One region of the Lysinibacillus sp. FSL P4-0201 genome, then DNA from elsewhere that is predicted to be linked to it. Evidence: predicted binding sites of a transcription regulator. Region 1 holds the regulator's gene; each other region holds the start of a gene.
What was found. Region 1 encodes LexA, which represses DNA repair genes until DNA is damaged. Its sites were predicted from a motif close to CGAACATATGTTCG; they were not measured.

Region 1 (4,940 bases):
ACGATTGACTGCAGAGGAACAGGCATTAACAACACAGCTTGATCAATTGCAACAAGAGCTAGACGCACGACAAAATGTCGATCAGGGTTCGTTGGAAGAGTCAGTAACTTTTATTCAAAGCGTTTCTTATCCTGTAACACCGTTAATTGATGAAACAAAAACTTTATTACCAACTCATTCCTATTTACGTAGCTATGTTTTCGGAGAGAACTCGGTGAATATTGAAGTGGATTTTGAAACGATGACAGATATATCGAAATATGTGGAGCGACTTTTAATGAGTAGCTATTTTACAGATGCTCAAATTAACACTGTCTCAAACTTTGAAATAGAGCTAGGTGAACAAAGGGTGTTAACACCCCAACAAAAATTTAAAGAAGTACCGCGATATTCAGTGTCCATTACAGCGACAATCGATTTTATGTATTTAGCTGGAGGACGACGCTCATGAATAAATTAACGAGTAGTAAAAATTCATCTATGATCTTGTTACTGGCGCTGATAGCTGCTATTTTATTTGCGCTGTATTATTATTTGCTTTCACCAAAATTGGATGAAGTGAATGAGAAAGAGAGTAATGTATTGCAGGTGCAGCAAGAATTAGCTAGTGTCAAAGAACAACTAGCACAATTAGACAAAGAGCAGGGACAACCTACTATCAATATATTAGCCTTAAGACAAAAGCTACCTGCAACAAGAGCCGTTGAAAAGATTATTCTTGATTTAGCTGAGATTGAAGAGGTGACAGGAACTCGTATACTGTCTTTAACTGTTCAAGGTGAGGACGGCACTGTGACACCTTCAGATGTATCGAATGATCTTAATATGTTGGAGCAGGCTGAAGCAGAGGTCAATGGTGATCAGGAGAACAAGGAGACTACTACACCGATTGCATCTCTTTCGAAGGACTCTTTACCAACTAATTTAAAGCTTGTTACTTTTATATTAGAGGTGGGTGCGCTTGATTTTAATTCTCTTGAAAGCTTTTTACAGGAGGTTGAACAATTAGAGCGTGTCATGAAAACCGATAAGATTGAATTTAAATTGCCTGGAGAGCAGGCACAGCTTGAGAAAGATGCAGATCTTACGTTAAAGGCAACAGTGCAAGTGACAACGTTCTATTACGAAGAACAACAATAACTTTATTGATAGGCGCACCATACTGCATTTGTATGGGCGCCTATTGGTTTAGGAGGACATAAAATTGGAAATGGCTTATACGATCTTTATTTTTTTATTTGGACTTGTCTTTGGCTCTTTTTATAATGTAGTTGGCTTACGTGTACCACAGAAGGAGTCGATTGTACATCCTCCTTCACATTGTCCAAAATGTCAGAGACGACTGACGGCGCTTGATTTAGTACCAGTTTTGTCTTATGTATTGTTAGGAGGAAAATGTCGTGGTTGTGGCAATAAAATTTCTTGGGTTTACCCAGTCATAGAATTAATGACAGGTGTATTATTTGCCTTTGCTTATGGGCAGTTAGGCTGGGGCATAGAATTGATAGTAGCACTCTTTTTTATCTCCTTATTAGTTATTATCGTTGTATCAGATTTAGCCTATATGCTAATTCCAGATAAGGTGTTAGTATTCTTTTTACCTTTGCTAGCTATTGGACGAGTGCTGTCACCATTAACACCGTGGTGGGACTCTCTTGTGGGTGCTGTGGTTGGTTTTGGCATATTATATATCATTGCTGTGCTATCAAACGGTGGCATGGGTGGAGGCGATATTAAATTATTCTTTTTAATTGGTCTCGTTCTGGGTACGATTGATACACTGTTAACGTTATTTTTAGCTGCAGTTATTGGTATGATTGTCGGGATTACCATGTTATCGAAAAACAAACAGGGGAGAAAAACACCCATTCCGTTTGGGCCATCTATTGCATTGGCCGCAGTTATTGTTTATTTCTATGGCGATGTATTAATTAATTGGTATCTAGGCTTTTGGTAATTGTGCAATTTTCAAGAATTTGGAGGGAAGCAAGTGAAACCGATTATTGGTATTACAGCCTTTGTTGAGGATGATTTATCCTCTCGATTAAATGCTGCTTACAGTAAAAGCATCATTGAAGCAGGTGGAATTCCACTGATTATTCCAATTGGAGTAGAAGAAGAGGCAGCCCAGATTTTAGCCCTTACAGACGGTTTATTATTATCTGGTGGTCATGATGTGCACCCATTTCTATTCGGGGCTGAGCCTTCATTAAAGCTTGGAAAAATTCATCCAGCGCGAGATACGATTGAGTTAGCATTGATTGAAGCCGCATTCCAACGTAAGATGCCTATTTTCGGGATCTGTCGAGGAATTCAAATACTAAATGTTGCATTAGGTGGTACCTTATATCAGGATATTGATAGTGATCACTTTAGTACCAAGTTACTCCAACATATGCAGCAATCAGGTCGAGCTGTAGCTACCCATTGTGTACAGGTTATTGCTGACAATCTATTAGCGACTATCGTTGAACAAGAGAAAATAGCAGTGAATTCATTTCATCATCAAGCGGTGAATGTTTTAGCAGAAAAATTAAAAGTAGCGGCAAAATCTAACGACGGTATTATCGAAGCGGTAGTTCATGAGGAGATGCCATTTTGCTTAGCTGTTCAGTGGCATCCTGAGGAACTAGCCATAGCAGGAGATGAGAGTGCTCAAAAGCTATTTTCAGCCTTTATTGAAGCGAGCTTAAAATTTAAGAAGGAAGCTTAGAAGAGGCATTGTACAAAGAATCCAATCGTATGTGGATTCTTTTTTTTGCGTAAAAAAGAGGATACATGCTCTTAGAAGGAACATAATCCTCAAAATCTGCTTTAATCGTTAATGTACACGTCTGTAAAGACCTACAACCTGTCCTAAAATAGAAACTTGATCGACTATAATTGGTTCCATAGAAGAATTTTCAGGCTGTAAACGGAAATGGTTTTTCTCTTTAAAGAAACGTTTTACAGTTGCTTCATCCTCAGCTGTCATAGCTACAACAATATCCCCATTATTAGCTGTTGCCTTTTGTTTTACAATGACTAAATCTCCATCTAAAATCCCAGCTTCAATCATTGATTCCCCCATGATTTCTAGCATGAACAATTGATCTTCACTTGTGCCATACGTATCGGGTAATGGGAAGTATTCTTCAATATTTTCAATTGCTGTAATTGGAGAACCAGCTGTAACCTTCCCGACAAGTGGGACATGGATCACCTGTTGTTTTTGAATGGATTCTTCAGGCTCTAAAATTTCAATTGCGCGTGGCTTTGTTGGATCTCGACGAATAAAGCCTTTTTGTTCTAATCGAGCTAAATGTCCATGAACAGTTGAACTGGAAGCAAGTCCAACTGCTTCACCAATTTCACGTACTGATGGTGGATATCCTTTAGCTCGTACCTCTTCCTTAATGAAAGCTAAAATGTCCTCTTGTCTTTTCGAAACTTTTTTCATGAGTGCTCACCTCTTTTTTCTATAATCATTCTTCTTATTTGATAGTATAACAGAATGCGAACATGTATGCAAACATAGGTTCGAAAAGTGTTTGACAAAAACGTTTGTTCGCTTTATTATGGGAACATACATTCCGAACAAACATTCTTAAAAAGGGGTAATGATTATGACATGGTTTAAGAAAAACACACATATCTCAATTTTAATAGGAGCTTGTTTATTATTTGCAGCATACCTTTACATTACTGATCCAGGAAAAGTTAGTTACGCAGAAATTCAAATCGAACATGGGGATAGCTTGTGGTCGTTAGCCGAGCAATATCGTGGTAAAATGAGTACTGATGATTGGATAAAGCTTGTAAAAACTGAAAATGAACTAGCAGATATTAAAATTGTAGCGGGAAAATCTCTAGTTATTCCTGTAGTGAGTGATCAAGCCAGTCCCATCAATACTATCGAAATTGCGAGAAATGAACAATGATAAATAATCAACTATCGGCTGTTGTCTATTGTCGCGTAAGTACTGAAAAAGAAACACAAAGCTCCTCATTAGAGCGCCAGCAGGAAGAGTTGCTACGCTATGCTAAAGAGCAAGGCTATGCGGTGAAGGGCGTGTTTAAAGATCAACATAGTGGCTATGATGTAGAACGTGAAGGCTTGCTAGAAATGCTTGATTTTATAAAAGATAAGAACATTAATGCTCTTTTTGTCCAAGATGAAACTCGTTTAGGACGAGGCAATGCAAGGATGGCTGTATTACATTTATTACAAAAGTCAGCAACTGATGTTTTTTCTATGCGTGATGCAGGCCCAGTCCAATTAAATGAAATGGATACGATGCTGCTTGAAATTTTAGCGATTGTAGAGGAATATCAGCGTAGAATCCATAATGCTAAAATTCGACGAGGTATGCGACGTGCTGTAGAAAACGGTTATCGTCCAGAAAATAATTTATCGAATCGAGGTAATCCGCAGGGGCAGGAGCGAAAAGATCTACCTGTAGAGGAAATTGTGAAACTACGCAAACGTGGATTTACCTTTGAAGAAATTTCTATAACGCTTAGAGGGTTAGGCTTTGAGGTAAGTAAGGCGACAGTACATCGTCGTTTCCAAGAGCACCAAGAAAGATTAGCAGGAAAATAATATTCCTGCTAATTTTTTTTTGTAAAAAACTACTGAAGGGAAGAAAAGCTTTCAATGATAACATGATTTGGCAGTTGGAAAGGGTGCTCTTTATTTATTCGGTCATAAAACATGATGCCATTTAAATGATCGATTTCATGCTGTACAACGATGGCCCCGTAGCCCTGTAACTGTACAATAATTTCATGTCCATCGATGTCGTAAGCTTTGACTTTAATTCTCTCATATCTCGGTACAAAACCAGGGACAGGTCGATTTACAGATAGACAGCCTTCTCCTTCCGGTAGATAAATCATATTAAGGGAATGACTCATTATTTTAGGGTTAATCAGCATCATTTCTTGGTCATCAAAGAGTA
Region 2 (4,940 bases), 1.9 Mb from region 1:
TAAAATGGAGAGTGGACTGACGACTGTCAACGTGAATGCTCCAAAACAAGCACTAACAGAGGCACCGTCTTACAAACAACGTTCAGAACAGATTGAGATGGAGCAAAAGCTTGTCTATGCTCCTTATATAGAATTAAAACAATGGTTTGATGAACGTTTAACATCAGCGGACGAATAACGTTTCGTAGGAGGAGCAATAACATGGATTTAAAGCAATACGTTACAACGGTTGAAAATTGGCCGAAAGAGGGCATTACCTTCAGAGATATTACAACAATTATGGATAATGGTCCTGCATACAAATATGCAACAGACCAAATCGTAGAATATGCAAAAGAAGTGGGCGCTGAAATTATTGTTGGCCCTGAGGCACGTGGTTTTATTATCGGTTGTCCAGTTGCCTATGCACTTGAAATAGGCTTTGCCCCTGTTCGTAAACCTGGTAAATTACCACGTGAGGTAATTAGTGCAGACTACGGTCTTGAATATGGTAAAGATACGTTAACAATGCATCATGATGCAATTAAGCCTGGTCAAAAAGTTTTAATCTGTGATGATTTACTAGCGACTGGTGGTACAGTTGAAGCAACAGTTCGTTTAGTAGAACAATTAGGTGGTCAGGTAGTAGGCTGTGCATTCCTGATTGAACTTCTAGAATTAAATGGTCGCGAAAAGCTTGGCGATTTAAATATTAAAACACTTATTCAATATTAAGAGCATGGCAAAAAGCGCCCTACACTGTGGGCGCTTTTTTTATACTTCGTCATAGGCTTGAATAATTTTTTGCATTGTTCGCAAGGTATCGTAGAAATCTGCGTATTTTTCGGTTCCAATATCCTCGATAATTCTATCTTGAATGCCTTGCCAAATAGGTGCTGCTTCATGCAGCTTTTCTAAACCTTTTTCAGTGAGCATTATTTTTTTGGTACGAGCATCATTGGTATCTCGCTTTAACTCAACATAGCCATGTTGCTTTAATAGATTAATATTACGTGTTATAGTGGTTTGATCCAGTTGTAAAATTTCACCTAAACGGCTGATTGAGACAGCTTGTTGAAGGTCAATATGTGCAAGCATTGAATATTGTGTAACTTTTAAACCTGTAGGCTGTAGCAGCTTATCATATAATTGTGTGACAACCCTTGTTTTTTTTCTAAGGTTTGCACAAACACAAATTTGTGTATAATCAATATTTTTAAGTTGATTCTTCATCGACAGTACTCCTTTATGGGGATTCTACTAATTATAAGTATACACCCAATAACTAGAAATTCCTTCTTGACAGCTTTATGAACGATTACTATGATTATACATGTATATACATATAAATGAAATAAGCAGACTTAAACATGTATATACATGTTTTATAGTCTATCAAAGAAAAGAAGGTGTTGAGGTGAAGCGTGTTCATTATAGTTGGTTTATTTTAATCGTCACATTTTTCTCGATAATTGTCGCAGGAATTACAATGTCATCATCTGGCGTGTTTATCGATCCTCTTGAAAAAGAATTTCACTGGGATCGTTCAACCATAGCTTTAGCCTTTGCTGTAAGTTTGTTTTTATATGGCATATCTGGACCATTTATGGCTGCATTACTTGAAGTCATTGGCCTAAAGAAAATGATGCTAGGTGCTATGGCAACTTTAGTATTAGGAATGACTTTAACATTTTTGATGAGTGAATCCTGGCAGCTAATCGTTATTTGGGGGGGTATTATTGGTCTTGGAGCAAGTCTTTTTTTAACTGTCCTTAGCCCATATGTTGCGAATCATTGGTTTGTAAAACGCAGAGGATTAGCGGTTGGTATTTTAACGGCAAGTACAGCCACGGGCCAGTTAATTTTATTACCAGTTCTAGCTATCATTATTGAACACTATTCTTGGCGATGGGCTATTACATTAATGCTACTCCTTAGTATCATAATGTTTTTCATGATTGCGCTTTTTATAAAAAATAGACCTCAGGATATGGGGTTAACTCCTTATGGACAAGAGGAGGCTATAGAGGAACAACAAATACAGCAAAAGAAGAATCCAATAGCTATGGCTTTTAAAGGTTTATTTGAGGCAATTAAGGTTAAAGCATTTTGGCTCTTAGCAGGTAGCTTTTTTATTTGTGGGCTATCGACAAGCGGATTAATTGGTACTCATTTTGTTTCTTATTGTATTAGCTTTGGCGTTCCTTTAGTCACTGCCGCATCATTCCTTTCTTTTATGGGCATTTTTAATTTATTAGGCACAACTGCGTCAGGCTGGTTGTCTGATCGCTTCGATAATCGGTGGTTATTGTTTTGGTATTACCTGTTAAGAGGCGCATCTCTATTATTGCTCCCTTATGCACTTGCACAAGGATCATTTGTTTTATTAACGATTTTCACGATCTTTTACGGACTAGATTGGATTGCTACAGTGCCACCAACCATCAGTATTACACGACAAATTTTTGGTATGCAAAAAAGCAGTATTATCTATGGGTGGATATTTGCTTCACATCAAGCAGGAGCGGCGGTTGCAGCGTATGGTGGAGGGTTAATTTATAAATTTTTTAACTCTTATACATGGGCTTTTTTTCTTGCAGGAATGTTTTGTGCAATGGCCAGTTTATTCGTCATCATTGTTAAAAAACAAACACCTCAGCAAGCATAAACAAAAAAAGTTGAACCTCAGTAAGATGAGGTTCAACTTTTTTAATAAAGAATCTTTTGACATAACGCAAACAAAAGTTTATAATATAAACAAATATAATAAAAGGTGATGCTATGAATGAAAGAGAACAGGCGGTGCTTGCTTTAATTCGCCAGAATCCGTTTATGTCTCAGCAAGAAATGGCAGATGCAATGAATCTGTCGCGTCCTGTGCTTGCTAATTTAGTGTCTAGTTTAACGAAGCAAGGAAAAATTGTAGGTCGTGCTTATATATTACCCGAAGAAAATGAAATTATTTGCATCGGTGGCGCTAATTTAGACCGCAAATTCCATGTCAAGGGCAATGTTCAATTTGGAACATCTAACCCTGCCAGTTCTTCCTTTAGTGTAGGTGGCGTTGGTCGAAATATTGCTGAAAACTTAGGCAGATTAAATCACCAAGTGACGTTACTGACAACGGCAGGTAAGGATGCTGATTGGCAAGTGATCCAAGAGGCTTCGGAATCCTTTATGAATCTACGTTATGTAGAGCAGCTTGCAGAGGCTTCTACAGGTTCTTATACTGCCATCATGGATGAACAAGGTGAGCTAGCACTAGCTGTAGCAAATATGGAAGTTTACGACCTTCTGTTACCGAGCTTGTTGAAAAAACATGAAACAATGCTTGTAAACGCAGGCTGTTTTATTTTGGATTTAAACTGTCCAAAAGAAACAGTGGCGTATATCCAGCAAGTAGCCCTTGCTCGTGATATTCCACTTGTTATTGTGCCAGTATCTTCGCCAAAAATGAATCGACTACCTGAAACATTACAAGGCGTAACTTGGTTTATTTGTAACACAGATGAAGCGGAAACGATTGTTGGACATAAAATTGAAAACGCTGCCCATTATGAAAAAGCTTTACAACAGCTCCTACAATTAGGTGCGGAGCATGTCATTATCACGGCTGGTAGCAAGGGCGTTTATGCAGCATCTACAACGATTGCCCCTTGTCATGTTGCCGCTAAAGTGATTGACAAAATTGAAGATGTAACAGGAGCAGGAGATGCCTTTGTCAGCGCTGTTATTCACAGTTGGCTGACTGGACAATCTTTTGAGACATGTATTGATGCTGGATTAACCAATGCAAAAAATACATTGGCATCTCCTTATACAGTAAGACCTGAATTATCAGTAGATTTGTTGAAAAATGAAATGGAGGAATAACAACATGAAAGAATTCATCGTATTATCAGAAGAAGTAAAAGCAGGACAAGCAAAAGGTCTACCAATCGTTGCGTTAGAATCAACAATTATTTCACACGGTATGCCATACCCACAAAACGTGCAAACTGCGCGTGAAGTTGAGCAAATTATTCGCGAGAATGGTGCAGTCCCAGCAACAATTGCATTAATTGATGGAAAAATTAAAATTGGTCTATCAGATGAAGAACTAGAAATGTTCGGTAATGCTCAAGGTGTTGCAAAAGCTTCACGTCGTGACTTAGGCTACTTACTAGCAACGAAAAAATTAGGTGCTACAACAGTTGCAGCGACAATGATCTGTGCAGAGCTTGCAGGTATTGAAATCTTTGTTACAGGTGGTATTGGTGGTGTACACCGTGGTGCGGAAACAACAATGGATGTCTCTGCTGATTTAGAAGAATTAGCACAAACAAATGTTGCCGTTATCTGTGCGGGTGCAAAATCTATTTTAGACATCGGTCTTACATTAGAATATCTTGAAACAAAAGGTGTGCCAGTAGTTGGTTATGGTACGAATGAATTACCAGCATTCTACACACGTCAAAGTGGATTTGATGTAAACTTCCAATTAGATACGCCAGAAGAAATTGCAGCAATGCTATCTGCGAAATGGCAATTAGGCTTAAAAGGTGGCGCTGTCATCGCAAATCCAATTCCTGAGTCTGAAGCATTAGAGCATGCATTTATTACAAACATTATTGAAAAAGCTTTAGTTGAAGCTGAAGAGAATGGCATTCAAGGTAAAAATGTTACACCATTCTTACTTGGCAAAGTTAAAGAATTAACAGAAGGTAAAAGTCTTGATGCCAACATTGCATTAGTGAAAAACAATGCAGTAGTCGGCGCGAAAATTGCTGTAGCTTACAATCAATTACATTAATCAATTTGTCGAAACAAGGACTCTTTGTGACGTGAAGTCGCAGAGGGTCTTTTTTATTAAAAAGAAGAATATTTTTTCCATTTTTCGAACTGTTCACGAGATTAACTAAACTAAATGATACAGTCTCTTTACAATAGACCACAATATTTTATACAATTAAGTTTATATC
Region 3 (4,940 bases), 2.1 Mb from region 1:
AGCGATAACGCTTTAAAAAATGTTGGAGCGTTTGAGTGGCCTCTTCACTCTCTACCTCCGTTAGTTGAATTTTATATTCAAGAGAAGTATATTGCTGCTCCTTCTCTTTCTGCTGTTCATTGATGTGCAACCAGCGATCTTCATATCTTTGCTTCTTTGCAAGAACTGCTTGTACTGTCAATTCCTCTTGCTCTAACTCCCGTAGGAGGATGCTATGCTCTTTATTAGTAGGTTCATTTGCTTGCTTAACATATCGAATAAACAAAAAAGTTAGCAATGATAAAACTGCTCCAATTAGAATTACAACTATGTTTTTTTCAAATACACCATAAGCAAACGACATGAAGCAAATCAGTAGTACAAGCCAGATAAAGTCATGAGGCTGCTTCTGCTTACTGCGTTGCGATTTGGCAGAACGTAGTTGCTCAAGCCTCCGCTTTTGTTGAGGCCATTGTGCTAAAATATGTTCTTCCTCACTTGTTAATGACTCACGCATTAGCTGTTGCTTCTGTTTGGCTATTGCATCTAATTCTAGGTGTACTTGCTCTAGTGAACGTAGATGAAATTTTAGCTCTTCCTCCGCCTCCTCTAATTTACTTAATTGAAGCTGAAATTGTTGCTCCTGTTGGAGTGAAACTGTTTCGTTCAAAAGATTTTCTTGTGCTTCTTTCTCTGTTACACCTAGTAAACGAAACTGTGCTTCAATTTCTTGTTCGAGCAAAAATAGATCATCCTGTAAATTTTGCTCTTTCACCATTAGCTGATGCCACGTTGCCTCTTTTTGCATAAGATAAGCCATTTCATTGACCTTTTGCTCATCCACTGTTGCAAGTATTTTCTCCTGCAATATTTGATGCTGCTGCTTTAATTGCATCAGTTGCTGACTTTCATGTAACAGACGATCCTTTACCTGCTCATACCGTCTGATACCCTCTGATGGAAACTGAACATGTTGAAAATTGGTCATTGTCTGTTGCAATGTCTGTTGCTGCTTGAGGAGAGGGAGTGCTTGCTTTTGAATAGTTAATTGCTGCCATTGTTGCTGTTGCCGTTTTTGCGTACCAAATAGCTGTTCTAAATTTTGCTCAAGTAATTGTAATTGCTGTAATTTATCCTCAAAGGTTTGAATCTTCCCCTGTTCCTGTTTAATTGTCCGCTCAAGCTGCTTTAGTTGTTCAATCTTTTGATTAATCAATGGCACTTTACCTGTCTTTTTAAACAGCTCACTAGCCTCTTTATCCATTTTCTTTTCAAGTGCGGATAAATACTGAATACCTGTTGTACCTGAGGCAAGTAGCAAATGGGTTAGCTCCTCTTCAGACATTTTTTCAATACCTTGTAGTTCATGCAGCGAAAAAGAAAAAATGGCTTCAAAGGATGCCCTAGAATATCCATATAAAAGCTTTACTAACAACTCCTCATGCCCCGTCGTTCCATCCTCTAGGTAGACAGTAACATCACCAGCAGCCTTTCCTTTCACACGTTCAATTGTACATTGACCATAAATAGGGTGTAAAAGTGTCAGCTGACCTCCATATTTCGTTGAAATTTTCGGCTCATATTTGCGCTGTATCTGCTGCCTTGTTGGGAAACCAAAAAGCATTTGTAGTATAAACTGCTGTATCGTCGTTTTTCCTGCTTCATTTAATCCATAAAAAATAGTGACACCATCATTTAACGAAATGGAGATATTTTCATGCTTACCAAAGCCATAAATTTGGATTTTCTGTATTGTCAGCATGTAATCACGCCCTTTGAATTTCTTCTGCTAATAATGTCTGTGCACGATGGGTTAAGTTCTCAATATCCTTTTCACTAAGTGGCTCTATCAGCCTCGCACCACCAGCATATTGGTACAAATCTTTTAGAATATCCTTCCATTCATTACTGTCCCATTGTTCCATTAAGCTCACAACGGATTGAGTTGTTGCTGTATGCTCATAAAATCTCGCTGCCTTTTGCAACACCATCTTTTGTACCCAACACATTGGGTCAATACCTTCCTCAGCCTCTCGAATAGTCTCTAACCATGCATCTACTGTTGCATGTTCAAATAAAGCTTCCGTTTGTTCGTCAATATTTTGCAAATGAAGCTCTACTACCGATGCGCCATACTTCTTCCTATTAGCTGTAATAGCTTCTGCACATCTCTTCAATAATTCATTGGCGTGTACCACATTCGTACAATCCACCTCAATGGTGCTATAAACAACAGCAGAGGTAGAGATAAAATCAAGCTCAGTCGATGTTTTGGATAGCGTCACATCATAAAAGCCTTTCATTCCTTGTTCTTTACGATGTCGACTTTGAATATTGCCTGGATAAACAATTGGAGGGTTTTGATGTAAAAGCTGTCGTTTATGAATATGGCCAAGCGCCCAATAATGATAGTTCTTTTCAAGTAACTGTTGTTTTGTAAAAGGGGCATACACATCATGTGTTGTATTGCCTGCCTCACTGCCATGAAGCATACCAATATGAATGGCATGCTGATCATGTGCAGTTGGATAGCTTTCAATAACAGATTCCTTTAAATGACGTTCAGGATAGCTAAAACCATATATATTCACTTGTTGACCCCGTATTTTTAATTGAACTACACTCGTTTCAGCTGGTAATTCATAGACATTACTTGGTAAAGAAAAGCGTGTCCATGTACCATTTAAATGATCATGATTTCCGTAGCTCACAATGACAGGGATATTGTGTTGAAAAAGCTTCTCCATTGCATCTTGAAATCTTCGTTGTGCTTGCAAGCTACGATTTTCACCATCATAAATATCCCCAACAATTAGTAAAAAATCAGGTTTTTCCTGAATCGCTTTAAGGATAATTTTATCAAACGCTTCAAAAGTGCTTGACCGTATTTTCTTTAAAATGGGTTCGGGTAGACCAAATAAGCCCTTAAATGGACTATCTAAATGTAAATCTGCCATATGGAAAAAACGAATTGCTGACATCCAATCACCTCAAATAGTAGATAATTCTCTCTTTAGTACAAAACCAAAGTAATAATATGTTGTTTATTCAAAACCGAATATTTGTTCTATTTTATCATAACTCATGTTTGATGAAAAATGCTATTACGGAAAAAAACAACATTGCCTTACTTTTTCCACAATTTTCGTAATTTATCAAAAAATCCACTAGTTTTACCGTGAAGTTTATAAATCTTCTATGTATAATAGAAATATATTCAAGTAAAAGGGTGGGGTCTGTATGGAGAATTATCGTTTTACAGCTTTTGAAAAAACAGGGGAAACATTGTTTGATGAAACTTGGACTTTTGAAAATGATGAGGCTGCTAAACTAAATGGACAACAACAAATTGAGGAAAAAGGTGTTGCCGATAAAACTCATCGTCTTGTAAACGCTTCAGGTAAATTAATTTTATTCCATGTTTAGTGGCTAATAAAAGGCACGTAGTCAATAGTTTGCTACGCGCCTTTTATTATTTTTATTTGCCTACAAAGACAGGCGTTCTTTTCTCTACAAATGCATGAATGCCCTCGACATGATCTGTTGTTTTACGCATTGCAGACTGGCCCTCAGCCTCTAATGCTAAGATATTTTCTAACTGTGGCATATTTTGTGCATGTAGAATTTTTTTCGTTGTAATCATGGAAGAAATCGGGGATGCAAGCATTTTCCCCACCACCTGATCTGCCATTGCAAATACAGTGCCCTCTGGTGCAATATAATCAATTAACCCTGCATCTAATGCTTCTTTTGCTGTTAATACCTTTCCCTCCCATATCATTTGTTTCGCTTTAACAGTACCTACACGCTCCTTCATGAAGAAATGACCGCCCCCATCTGGAATCAGTCCAATTCCAATGAAATTCATAGCAAGTTTACTATTTTCACAGGCTACAATAATATCTGCCCCTAGTGTTAGACTAAATCCTAAACCTGCTGATGCACCATGAACCGCTGCAATCACAATCATTGGTAGCTGATAATATGCCTTCACGATACGTGTCAGATAAACCATTGCCTCATCAATATTCAGTGGTTTGCTTTCATCTAGCATTGCTTTTATATCACCACCCGCAGAAAAGACCTTTCCTTCTCCACGAATAACAAGCACCTGAATATCTTTTTCCTGCTGTAGAGCCTCAAAGCATTCTGCAAGTTCACGCATCATGACATCATCCATTGCATTCATCGCCTGTGGACGATTCAATGTTAAGGTTGCTCGACGTTCTAATTTTTCTAATGTAATCGTTGAAAATTCCATCTCTATAACCCCCAAATATGAATAGTCATTCACTATGTATAATTCGTGTTTTTTTAGAAAACTCCTTCTCTCTAAGCAAAATTGCTCCTGTTATGCTATATTAAAGGACGAATATCGAGATAAAGGTGGTAATGTATTTTGACACAAAAAGACTATCGTGTATTACTTTATTATAAATATATTACGATTGAAGATCCTGAAGCGTTCGCAGAAGAACATTTAGCATTGTGTAAAGAGATAGGGCTTCTTGGTCGTATTTTAGTAGGTTACGAAGGTATTAATGGAACTGTATCAGGTACCATTGAGCAAACAGATGCTTACATGAATCATATGAAGGCAGATGCTCGTTTTAGCGATATGATGTGGAAAATTGATGAGACTGAAGGGCATACCTTTAGAAAAATGCATGTACGTCCTCGTCGAGAAATTGTTCACCTCGGTTTAGAACAGGATATCAATCCGTTAGAAATCACAGGTGATTATTTAACACCTAAAGAATTTATGGAACAGATGCAAGATGACAACACCGTGGTTATCGATGCCCGTAATGACTATGAATATGATCTCGGTCATTTCCGAGGGGCTGTTCGACCAGATATTGAAAACTTCCGTGACCTACCTGCTTGGATGGAGGCGCATAAAGAAGATTTTGCAGATAAAAAAATCTTAACTTATTGTACAGGTGGTATTCGCTGCGAAA

Region 2: a site for LexA is predicted at 2,715-2,728, ahead of MKY76_RS16110 (carbohydrate kinase). Genes of this name have one in related genera too.
Region 3: a site for LexA is predicted at 3,035-3,048, ahead of MKY76_RS19580 (DNA repair exonuclease). Genes of this name have one in related genera too.

The regions. Positions count from the first base shown of each region.
Region 1 is NZ_CP151995.1:1,292,706-1,297,645, forward strand. It holds gene MKY76_RS06145 (hypothetical protein) at 1-451, shown strand, start outside; gene MKY76_RS06150 (hypothetical protein) at 448-1,140, shown strand; gene MKY76_RS06155 (A24 family peptidase) at 1,205-1,957, shown strand; gene MKY76_RS06160 (gamma-glutamyl-gamma-aminobutyrate hydrolase family protein) at 1,991-2,713, shown strand; gene lexA (transcriptional repressor LexA) at 2,822-3,439, opposite strand; gene MKY76_RS06170 (LysM peptidoglycan-binding domain-containing protein) at 3,606-3,920, shown strand; gene MKY76_RS06175 (recombinase family protein) at 3,917-4,582, shown strand; gene def (peptide deformylase) at 4,612-4,940, opposite strand, start outside.
Region 2 is NZ_CP151995.1:3,202,948-3,207,887, reverse strand. It holds gene recJ (single-stranded-DNA-specific exonuclease RecJ) at 1-178, shown strand, start outside; gene MKY76_RS16125 (adenine phosphoribosyltransferase) at 202-714, shown strand; gene MKY76_RS16120 (MarR family winged helix-turn-helix transcriptional regulator) at 754-1,212, opposite strand; gene MKY76_RS16115 (MFS transporter) at 1,397-2,647, shown strand; gene MKY76_RS16110 (carbohydrate kinase) at 2,761-3,852, shown strand; gene MKY76_RS16105 (pseudouridine-5'-phosphate glycosidase) at 3,857-4,771, shown strand.
Region 3 is NZ_CP151995.1:3,881,303-3,886,242, forward strand. It holds gene MKY76_RS19575 (AAA family ATPase) at 1-1,741, opposite strand, end outside; gene MKY76_RS19580 (DNA repair exonuclease) at 1,746-2,960, opposite strand; gene MKY76_RS19585 (YhzD family protein) at 3,220-3,405, shown strand; gene MKY76_RS19590 (enoyl-CoA hydratase) at 3,458-4,240, opposite strand; gene MKY76_RS19595 (rhodanese-related sulfurtransferase) at 4,379-4,940, shown strand, end outside.